DNA from 2 places in the Pseudomonas sp. COR18 genome. Region 2 is predicted to be linked to the other one. Evidence: predicted binding sites of a transcription regulator. Region 2 holds the regulator's gene; the other holds the start of a gene.
What was found. Region 2 encodes sigma-54, which starts transcription at its own class of promoters, with help from an activator protein. Its sites were predicted from a motif close to ANTGGCATNNANNTTGCTNT; they were not measured.
Positions count from the first base shown of each region.

Region 1 (5,442 bases), 2.1 Mb from region 2:
GCAGCAACGGCACGCCGGCTTTCATCATGGTGGCCATCTGGCGGGTGAACAGGGCGATGTCCAGGGGCTTGATACGCTTGCCCTTGCTGAACAGCGACGAGCCTTTCTTGCGAACCCGGCCCGGGTTGATCCCCTGCTTGCGCAACTGCGCCTTGACCAGCGCCGGGTTGTGGCCGGTAAGTTCGCCGGAGACCTTGGTACCTTTCTTGTCGGTGCCTTCCCAGGCGTAGGTGCTTATCTTTACCGCTTTCGTCGCCATGAATCAGTCCTTGGTGACCCGGTTTACTTCTTCCAGGCTGGTCAGCCCCTGCATGGCCTTGCGCAGGCCCGAGGTCCGCAGGTCGTTGAAGCCTTCCTTGCGCATCTGTTCGGCGATCTCGATCGAGTTGCCTTCGGCCATGATCAGTCGTTGCAGGTCGGGGGTGTTCTTCACCACCTCGTAGATTCCCACGCGCCCCTTGTAGCCGCCATTGCACTGGTCGCAGCCCACAGGTTCATAGACCTTGAACCTGCCGATCTGATCCGCAGGGAAACCTTCCTTAAGGAGTGTTTCCTGGGGAATATCGATTTCCCTCTTGCAGTGCGGGCACAGTTTGCGTGCCAGGCGCTGGGCGATGATCAGGCTGACCGAGGTGGCGATGTTGAACCCGGGGATACCCATGTTCTGCAGGCGGGTCAGGGTTTCCGCGGCGCTGTTGGTGTGCAGGGTCGACAGCACCATGTGGCCGGTCTGGGCCGCCTTGATCGCGATTTCGGCGGTTTCCAGGTCACGGATCTCGCCGACCATGATCACGTCCGGGTCCTGGCGCAGGAACGAGCGCAGGGCCTGGGCGAAGTCCAGGCCCTGTTTCGGGTTGACGTTGACCTGGTTGATGCCTTCCATGTTGATCTCCACCGGGTCTTCGGCAGTGGAAATGTTGATATCCACGGTGTTGAGGATATTCAGGCCAGTATAGAGCGAGACGGTCTTGCCCGAGCCGGTGGGGCCGGTGACCAGGATCATGCCCTGCGGTTGCTTGAGGGCCGTCATGTACAGGTCTTTCTGATCCGGTTCGTAGCCCAGGGCATCGATGCCCATCTGGGCGCTGGACGGATCGAGGATCCGCATGACGATCTTCTCGCCCCACAGGGTCGGCAGGGTGTTGACCCGGAAATCGATGGCCTTGGTCTTCGAGATGCGCATCTTGATCCGGCCGTCCTGGGGTTTGCGACGCTCGGAGATATCCAGGTTGGCCATGACCTTCAGGCGCGCGGCGATCCGCCCGGCCAGGTGAATCGGCGGCCGGGCGACTTCCCGGAGCATGCCGTCGGTGCGCAGGCGCACGCGGTAGACCTTTTCGTAGGGTTCGAAGTGCAGGTCCGAAGAGCCACCCTTGATCGCATCCAGCAACATCTTGTTGACGAAGCGCACCACCGGGGCGTCGTCGGCATCCTGGCCGGCGATCGGGTCGTTCTTCTTGTCATCGATCGACTCGATGTCCAGGCCATCGAGGTCGACATCGGCCATGTCTTCGAGACCGGTGGCCCCGCTGTCGAAAAACTTGTCGATGGCGTCGGTGAGCTTGTCGTCCTCCACCAGGATCGCCTCGGTATTGAGGCCGGTGCTGAACTGGATATCGGTGATCGCCTGGTGGTTGCTCGGGTCGGAGATGCCGACGAACAGCTTGTTGCCGCGCCGCCATAGCGGCAGGACATGGTGCTGGCGGATCAGCTTCTCGCTGACCAGGCCCTTGGGCTGGCTTTCCTTGTCGAGGCCGTTCAGGTCGAGCAGGGCGACGCCGAAGTGCTCGGAGGCAATCTCCGCTACCTCGCGGCTTTTCACCAGCTTGTTCTGCACCAGGTAGCTGACCAGGGACATCCGATTGCGTTGGGCTTGCTGATACGCCTGCTGAGCGTTCTTGTCGGTAATCAGCTCGGCCGCCACCAATTGCTTGGCCAGGCCGGAGAGGGCGATATCGTTCATGTAGGTACCAGACACGGACATTGCGAGTTTTATAGCGTAGTCGGGCTGTGGTGCCAAATCGGGGATGGGGAGGTGACAAAAAATGTCAGGTTTTGTTGTTCTGAAGCAGTCTTTGCAAGTGGTAAGGGTTCAACCACTGGCGTGCGGCAGTCTCATAAGGCATGGCACGGCGCGTGCTTTGACGTACACGAGCCATACGGCCTTTTCACGTCTGGAGACGAAATATGAATGCTCAAAAGGGTTTCACCTTGATCGAACTGATGATCGTCGTGGCGATCATCGGCATTTTGGCGGCGATCGCGTTGCCTGCGTATAACAGCTATACGCAGAAGGCCCGCTTTGCCGAAGTGAATACTATGGCTGACGCCTATAAGACGGCCGTGGCTGTCTGCATTAATGATCTAGGTACCAAAACCAACTGTACGGCAGGCTCCAATGGTATCCCTGCCATTCCTGCTGCCACTCCTAACTTCGCGTCTGGTTCTGTGACTGACGGCACAATCAGTTTGACGGGGACTACTGCTGCGGGTGGCTGGACAACTATCCTCGCACCTACTCTCAACGCTGGTAATATCACTTGGGCTCAGACTGGTACCTGTGCCGCGGCTAACACCTGTAAATGATATTGAATACCTACGGGGCCTAATAATCCAACGTAGTGAAATGAAACTGGTACTCCCGTTAAAGAGTACCAGTTTCATGAGCGCTAAGCGTTTGAACGGCTAAATAATTAGGAACGCTATGGTGTCGCGTCGATTGTTTTTTTTGTTGCTTGTCGTTTTTTCTGCTGGCCTGTTGCTGATACTTTGCTTTCCTTTCTTGAATAATCCCTTGGTTTTTGATGATGAGGCCTTTTTCGGGGAAGGTACCCCTAGTTCCATGCTATCCATGGGCTTTAGCCTTGCTCCACGGTTATGGGTGTACCATTCCATGGCCGCCAGCTTCGTCTATCTCAGTGACAGGATCATCTGGTTGCGAGTGGAGAATCTGATTCTCCATGGCTGCACGGCCTTAGTGGTTTTCGGATTTATTCGTCAGCTTCTCAACAGCCTGGAGAGACGAGCCTCTTTTTTTCTGAGTACAGATACCGCGGCCTTCATTGTCGCTTTTCTATTCGCCGTACATCCGTTGGCCATCCAGACTCAGGGTTACTTGGTCCAGCGCACTATAGTATGTGCCACTCTTTTTGGCCTGCTGGGGCTATGGGCGTTCTGGCAGGGGCTGTGTGGAAAGCGCTGGGCGCTTTGGGTGTCCTGCCTGTGCATTTTGCTTTCGCTGTATGCCAAGGAGCATGCCGTGATGTTGCCGGCATTGTGTTTCCTGTTATGGATATTGCACCGCCGTAGCCGACTCTCCGTTTCGTTCGGTACCAAGGAAATTTTTGCAGTGCTGGCGGTACAGGGCATTTTTGCCCTATCAGTTGTATTTTGGGCCAAGGGGTTGATCGGTAATACCTATGAGCTCAAGAGTGGGGAGGTGCTCAGTGATGAAGCATTCCAGCCGAATGGCTCGCTGTATGTGTTGAGCGTGCTGAACCAGACGGGCCTGTTCTTCAAATACCTCTCGGTCCTGATCTTGCCCCAAGGCAAAACGATGGGGCTTGATCTTCGTGTGCCCTTTCCTCTGGGGTACGGTGTCTGGTGGGCCTGGGCCGGTCTCGTGGCCTTTGTTGCCTATGGTCTGGCAGCCTTCACATTGCTGTTGCGTGGGGCTCGTAACGGTCTCCTGGGTTTTGCGTTGCTGTTCCCGTGGGTGATGTTCGCGACGGAACTGGCTGCAGTCCGTTTGCAGGAGCCTTTCGTGCTGTATCGCAGTTATCTGTGGATGCCGGGATTGTTCATTGCCCTAGCATTGGCGCTGCTGCGGCTCAAGAGAATTTATCTGGTTACCCTGGTTCCCTTTTTTGCACTTTACCTGCTTGGGCTTTCCTATGATCGGCTGATGACCCTGTCTACCCCTGTGCTCGTGTGGGATGAAGCCGTTCAATATTATGAGGCGCAGGACGACAAACAAGGTCTTTTTGGTGGCTACCGGGTTTATTACAATCTTGGGGTGACATACCTGGATGCTGGCTTTGTTGATTTGGCGTTGAAAAATATCGACAAGGCGATAACACTTAAACCCAAGTATGAGTATGCCTATTATCAGCGCGGAAAAATTTATCTAATACGTGGAGAGGCAGAAGCGGCCAAGTTGGAGTTTGAACACGCTATAAGCCTCAGCCCTGACTATGCAAGGCCTTATGTCGGCATGGCTGATGCCCTGAAGAGCTTGGGGCAGTTGGACGAGTCGCAGCGTTACCTTGAATTGGGATGCGACAAAGGCAGCCCATTGGCCTGCGCCCGAGCTTATCCCAAGGCCCCGTTGATGCTGGCTCCAAAAGCCTGATCCTATTGCTGGTTGCCTGAAACAGATATTTCGAGGACGTGATGGACAGTGCCTGGAGTGGGCGGGCAAAGGCCTGGTTGCTATTCACGCTGCTTATGGCGGCCGTTATGGTTCTGGGGCATGGCCTGGGGGGCATATCGTTCAGCGTCTCGGACAGGTTGTCATTGCCAGTACCGCGCTTGTTTTCCTTCTGTGTTGTCGTAAATCATCGGCACCACCCAGTCTGGTTGATCAGCCTGCGGTTCTGACCTGTGGGTTGATCTTGCTGGCGGGTATAGTCTCTTCCCTAGGCGCACGTCAGCCGGCGTGGGCCCTTACGGAAGTTGCACTGATTACGGCATGCTGTCTTTGCGCCACAGTCTTTGCCCACGCACGACGTTCAAACGGGTTGTCTCTTGACCGAGTGTTGATCCTGTTTATCGTTTGGATCTGTGCGTTCAAGAGCTTCGATTTTCTGGCAGTGATGTTTCGCTCGTTCTCCGGCGGCATGGCTGTGCTGGACACAGACGTATTTCTGAGTGGTTTTTCCAACAAGCGTTTCTACGGTCAATTCCAGACATTCACCTTGCCGCTGTTAACCCTCCCGTTGCTATGGGTTACGAGCAAACGGTCCAGCCAAATCTGCACGTTCTCCCTCTTGAGCCTCTGGTGGCTTATCGCGATAACCGGGGGTACACGTGGCACCTGGCTTGGAATGGGGGTAGCCGCCGGCGTGTTGTTTGTCATCGGCCACTCCGGCAAGCGCTGGATTACCTGGCAGCTCTCTGCGGCCGCAGTTGGTATAACGCTTTACTGGCTTCTGTTCAGCGTTCTCACCAGTTATCTCGGTATAGGCGTCAGTAACTTCGCCGGCGACCGTCTGACCACCTCGCTCTCGGCCCGTGACGTGATCTGGCAACAGGCCTGGGACATGATCCGCGAACGCCCCTGGCTCGGCTTCGGCCCCATGCACTTCGCCGATATCCACAACCCCATCGCCGCGCACCCGCACCAGGCCATCCTGCAATGGGCCTGTGAGTGGGGCATCCCCTCCACACTGCTGGTGATGTGGCTGGTCGGCCGCGGACTCTGGGCCACCTTCCGCCTGGTCC
Region 1 covers NZ_CP183808.1:1,609,065-1,614,506, reverse strand. Annotated here, with positions in the region: gene ACM62G_RS07450 (type II secretion system F family protein) at 1-259, opposite strand, end outside; gene pilB (type IV-A pilus assembly ATPase PilB) at 263-1,963, opposite strand; gene ACM62G_RS07440 (pilin) at 2,188-2,586, shown strand; gene ACM62G_RS07435 (hypothetical protein) at 2,708-4,351, shown strand; gene ACM62G_RS07430 (O-antigen ligase family protein) at 4,755-5,442, shown strand, end outside.
Region 1: the regulator sigma-54 is predicted to act here: its motif matches at 2,124-2,143, upstream of ACM62G_RS07440 (pilin).

Region 2 (5,442 bases):
CGTTCTCCCATCCGGGCGGTGCCCTGGGGCGGCGCCTGCTGCTGAAAGTGGAAAACGTCATGCACGCCGGCGACGAGTTGCCACAGGTACTGCGCGGTACCCTGCTGAAAAACGCGCTGATGGAAATGACTCGCAAGGGCCTGGGCATGACCGTGATCGTCGAAGCCGACGGTCGCCTCGCCGGGATCTTCACCGATGGCGACCTGCGTCGCACCCTGGATCGCACCATCGACATCCACAGCGCCCTGATCGAAGAGGTCATGACCCCTCACGGCAAGACCGCCCGGGCCGAGATGCTCGCCGCCGAGGCCCTGAAGATCATGGAAGACCATAAAATCAGCGCCCTGGTGGTGGTCGATGACGAGGATCGCCCGGTCGGCGCCTTGAACATGCACGACCTGCTGCGCGCCGGAGTAATGTAAATGAGCACTGATCTGCTGCAACGCGGCAAGAACATCAAGCTGGCGGTATTCGACGTCGACGGCGTCCTTACCGACGGTCGCCTGTACTTCCTCGAGGATGGCAGCGAGTTCAAGTCGTTCAGCACCCTGGACGGCCAGGGTATCAAGATGCTGATGGCGGCTGGCGTGCAAACCGCTATCATCAGCGGCCGCAAGACCGTGCTGGTCGAGCGACGCGCCAGGAACCTGGGCATCCCCCATGTGTTCCAGGGCCGCGAAGACAAGCTGGTGGTGCTTGACGCCCTGCTCGCCCAACTCGGCCTAGACTATGAACAGGTCGCCTATCTGGGCGACGACCTGCCTGACCTGCCGGTGATCCGCCGCGTCGGCCTGGGCATGGCCGTGGCCAATGCCGCGAGCTTCGTGCGCGAACACGCCCACGGCGTGACCCAGGCACGTGGCGGCGAGGGCGCCGCGCGCGAATTCTGCGAGCTGATCCTGCGCGCCCAGGACAGCCTTGAAGCGGCCCACGCCGCCTACCTGTAGAGCCTTTTATGCTGAACAAGAAGATTCGCAACATTCTGCTGTTCGGAGTCATTGCCGCCCTGTTCGCGGCCGTTGGCTACTGGAACATCAGCCCGGAACGCTTCCTGGAACAGACGGCCGCACCGGTGGACAACAATGCCATCGACTACTATGCGATCAATGCCCATAGCGTCCAGTACATGCCCGACGGCAAGGTGCAGTACGACATGACCGGTGACAAGGTCGAGCATCTCAAGGTTTCCGACGTCACCCTGGTGACCAAGCCGGACCTGCAGGTCTACCGCGGCACCGCGTTCCCCTGGCACGTCCAGAGCGAACGCGCCGAGGTCAACCCGGACGGCACCGAGGTCGAGCTGATCGACTCGGTGCGGGTCGCGCGCACCGACGAAAAACAGCGCCATGTCATCATTACCACGACCCGGATGACAGTATTCCCACAGAAGCAATATGCGCAGACCGAGCAAGCCGTTAGAATCGACGGCCCCAACGGCGTGACCACGGGCAAGGGCATGAAAGCCTATCTGGAAGAAAGCAGGATGCACCTGCTATCGAACGTAAGAGGACAGTATGAGTCTCGTTAAAACCCTCCCTATTTTGCTCAGCCTGGGCGCAGCACTGGGAAGCGTGAGCGCCTGGGCTCTGCCGAACGACAGCGAGCAGCCCATCCGCATTCAAGCTGACGACGCTCAACTGGATGACAAGCAGGGCATCGCCACCTACAAGGGCGACGTCATCATCACTCAGGGTTCGATGATCGTTAAGGGCAACACCGTGACGCTCACCCGGACCAAGGACGGCGCCATCGACGTGGTGACCTCCGTGGGCAACCTGGCCTACTTCGAGCAGAAGCAGAAAGCCACCGACCCGCAGCCGGTCCGCGGCTACGGCAAGACCATCCAGTACCATGCCCAGCAGAACCGCATCGTCCTGATCGACCAGGCCAAGGTGGTCAACGAAGGCAACACCACCGAAGGCGAGAAGATCGTCTACGACACGGTGAAACAGGTGGCAACCGCCGGTCGCGCCAACGGCAGCCCGATCACCACGCCGCGCCAGCGCATCGACATGGTTATCCAGCCGAAAAAGAAAACTGACGAGCACAAGGCCCAGTAATGGCAATTCTGAAAGCCCAGCATCTGGCCAAGGCCTATAAAAGTCGCCAGGTCGTGCGTGACGTCAGCCTGTCGATCGAAAGCGGACAGATCGTCGGCCTGCTCGGCCCCAACGGTGCTGGCAAGACCACCTGTTTCTACATGATCGTCGGCCTGGTCCAGGCCGACCAGGGTCGCGTGCTGATCGACGACCAGGACGTCAGCCACCAGCCGATGCACGGCCGCGCCCGCGCCGGGATCGGCTATCTGCCCCAGGAAGCCTCGATTTTCCGCAAGCTGTCGGTGGCCGACAACATCATGGCGATCCTCGAGACCCGCAAGGACCTCGACAAGGCCGCCCGTCGCAAGGAGCTGGAAAGCCTGCTGCAGGAATTCCATATCAGCCACATCCGTGACAACCTCGGCATGAGCCTGTCCGGTGGTGAACGACGCCGCGTGGAAATCGCCCGTGCCCTGGCCACCGCGCCGAAGTTCATCCTGCTGGACGAACCGTTCGCCGGTGTCGACCCGATTTCCGTGGGCGACATCAAGCAGATCATCCATCACCTCAAGGCCAAGGGCATCGGTGTACTGATCACCGACCACAACGTCCGCGAGACCCTGGATATCTGTGAGACCGCCTATATCGTCAACGATGGACAACTGATCGCCGAAGGCGATTCGCAAACCATCCTGGCCAACGAACTGGTCAAGGAAGTCTATCTGGGCCACGAGTTCCGCCTGTAAGCATCGGGGAACCCAATACCCGCCTGAGCGCATGAGTTTTCGATAAGAACCACCGCTTTTTCCGGCTTTTTATTGTTACAGCGCTCTAGGCAAACACTCCGGTTTCGGGCATATAATTTGCTTATGTTTGGCGCTCCGGCGCCCTGTAGTGGATGGCGCATGCGCGCCGGCAAATAAGGTGTTAAGCCCCTGCCATGAAACCATCGCTAGTCCTTAAAATGGGCCAGCAGCTGACGATGACGCCGCAGCTGCAACAGGCCATCCGCCTGCTCCAATTGTCGACCCTGGATCTTCAGCAGGAAATCCAGGAAGCCCTGGAATCCAATCCGATGCTCGAACGCCAGGAAGAAGGCGACGACTTCGATAACAGCGATCCAATGGCCGACAAGGCCGAGCAGAACACCACGCCCGAAATCCCGGAAACCTCCTACCAGCAGGAAACCGCCCCCACCGTCGACAACATCGACGAAGGCGAGTGGAGCGAACGCATTCCCAACGAACTCCCGGTCGACACCGCCTGGGAGGACGTCTACCAGACCAGCGCCAGCAGCCTGCCCGGCAACGATGACGACGAGTGGGACTTCACCACCCGCACCTCGGCCGGCGAAAGCCTGCAAAGCCACCTGCTGTGGCAACTGAACCTGGCTCCGATGTCCGACACCGATCGCCTGATCGCCGTGACCCTGATCGACTGCATCAACAACCAGGGCTACCTGGACGAGACCCTCGAAGAGATTCTCGAAGCGTTCGACCCGGAGCTGGACATCGAACTCGACGAGATCGAGGCCGTCCTGCATCGCATCCAGCAGTTCGAGCCCGCCGGCATCGGCGCGCGCAACCTCGGCGAATGCCTGCTGCTGCAACTGCGCCAGCTGCCGGCCAAGACCCCCTGGCTGAACGAGGCCAAGCGCCTGGTCACCGATTTCATCGACCTGCTGGGCAGCCGCGACTACAGTCAGCTGATGCGGCGCATGAAACTCAAGGAAGACGAACTGCGCCAGGTCATCGAACTGGTACAGAGCCTCAACCCGCGCCCCGGCTCGCAGATCGAGTCGACCGAAGCCGAGTACGTGGTCCCCGACGTGATCGTGCGCAAGGACAACGAACGCTGGCTGGTGGAACTGAACCAGGAATCGGTGCCACGCCTGCGGGTCAACCCGCAGTATGCCGGCTTCGTCCGCCGTGCCGACACCAGTGCCGACAACACCTTCATGCGCAACCAGTTGCAGGAGGCGCGCTGGTTCATCAAGAGCCTGCAGAGCCGCAACGAGACACTGATGAAGGTCGCCACCCAGATCGTCGAGCATCAGCGCGGTTTCCTGGAGTACGGCGACGAGGCGATGAAGCCGCTGGTGCTGCACGACATCGCCGAAGCGGTGGGCATGCACGAGTCGACCATTTCCCGGGTCACCACCCAGAAATTCATGCATACCCCCCGCGGTATCTACGAACTGAAATACTTTTTCTCCAGCCACGTCAGCACTTCCGAAGGCGGCGAATGCTCGTCCACGGCGATCCGCGCAATCATCAAGAAACTGGTGGCGGCGGAAAATCAGAAAAAGCCGTTGAGTGACAGCAAGATCGCTGGTTTACTGGAGGCACAAGGCATTCAGGTCGCCCGTCGTACCGTCGCCAAGTACCGCGAGTCCCTCGGAATCGCGCCTTCCAGCGAACGGAAGCGGTTGATGTAACCGCCGGGCGTGCCACAGCGTTCCAGTGGCAAGCCATCAGGCTTGCCGCTTTATGCACTGGCAACGAAGGAGAAGCTGTATGCAAGTCAACATCAGTGGACACCAACTGGAAGTGACCGAACCACTGCGTGTCTATATCGGTGAAAAACTCGACCGATTGGAACGCCACTTCGACAAGATCACCAACGTACAGGTGACAATGGCCGTCGAGAAACTGAAGCAGAAAATCGAGGCCACTTTGCATATCCACGGCGGCGAGGTGGTTGCCAATGCAGAACATGACGACATGTATGCAGCAATCGACCTGCTGACCGACAAGCTCGACCGCCAACTGAAAAAGCACAAGGAAAAGAACCTGCACCTGCTCCAAGGTACGGGTCGTTAACATCCTCCCATGATTCGACTTGAAAATATCCTGACCCCCGGCCGTTCCCTGGTGAACGTGCCGGGCGGCAGTAAAAAGCGTGCACTCGAACAAATTGCCAACCTGATCAGCCGCGAAGTGCCCGATCTGGAGATGCAGGATGTCTACGAGAGCCTGATCGCCCGTGAAAAACTCGGCTCCACCGGCTTTGGCAATGGCATCGCCATCCCCCACTGCCGGCTCAAGGGCTGCGAAGCGCCCATCAGTGCCCTGATGCACCTGGACGCCCCTATCGATTTCGACGCCATCGACGGCGCCCCGGTCGACCTGCTGTTCGTGCTGCTGGTCCCGCAGGCTGCCACCGATGCGCACCTGGAACTGCTCCGGCAGATTGCCAGCATGCTGGACCGCAAGGAGGTGCGCGACCGCCTGCGTAGCGCACCAAGCAATGAAGCCCTGTATCAGGTTGTCCTGGACGTGCAGAACGGTCAGTAACCATGCGCTTGATCATCGTCAGCGGCCGCTCCGGCTCAGGTAAAAGCACCGCCCTCGACGTACTCGAGGACAGCGGCTATTACTGCATCGACAACCTGCCGGCCGGG
Region 2 covers NZ_CP183808.1:3,683,026-3,688,467, reverse strand. Annotated here, with positions in the region: gene ACM62G_RS17035 (KpsF/GutQ family sugar-phosphate isomerase) at 1-422, shown strand, start outside; gene ACM62G_RS17030 (KdsC family phosphatase) at 423-947, shown strand; gene lptC (LPS export ABC transporter periplasmic protein LptC) at 956-1,528, shown strand; gene lptA (lipopolysaccharide transport periplasmic protein LptA) at 1,515-2,060, shown strand; gene lptB (LPS export ABC transporter ATP-binding protein) at 2,060-2,785, shown strand; gene ACM62G_RS17010 (RNA polymerase factor sigma-54) at 2,980-4,476, shown strand; gene hpf (ribosome hibernation-promoting factor, HPF/YfiA family) at 4,556-4,861, shown strand; gene ptsN (PTS IIA-like nitrogen regulatory protein PtsN) at 4,871-5,335, shown strand; gene rapZ (RNase adapter RapZ) at 5,338-5,442, shown strand, end outside.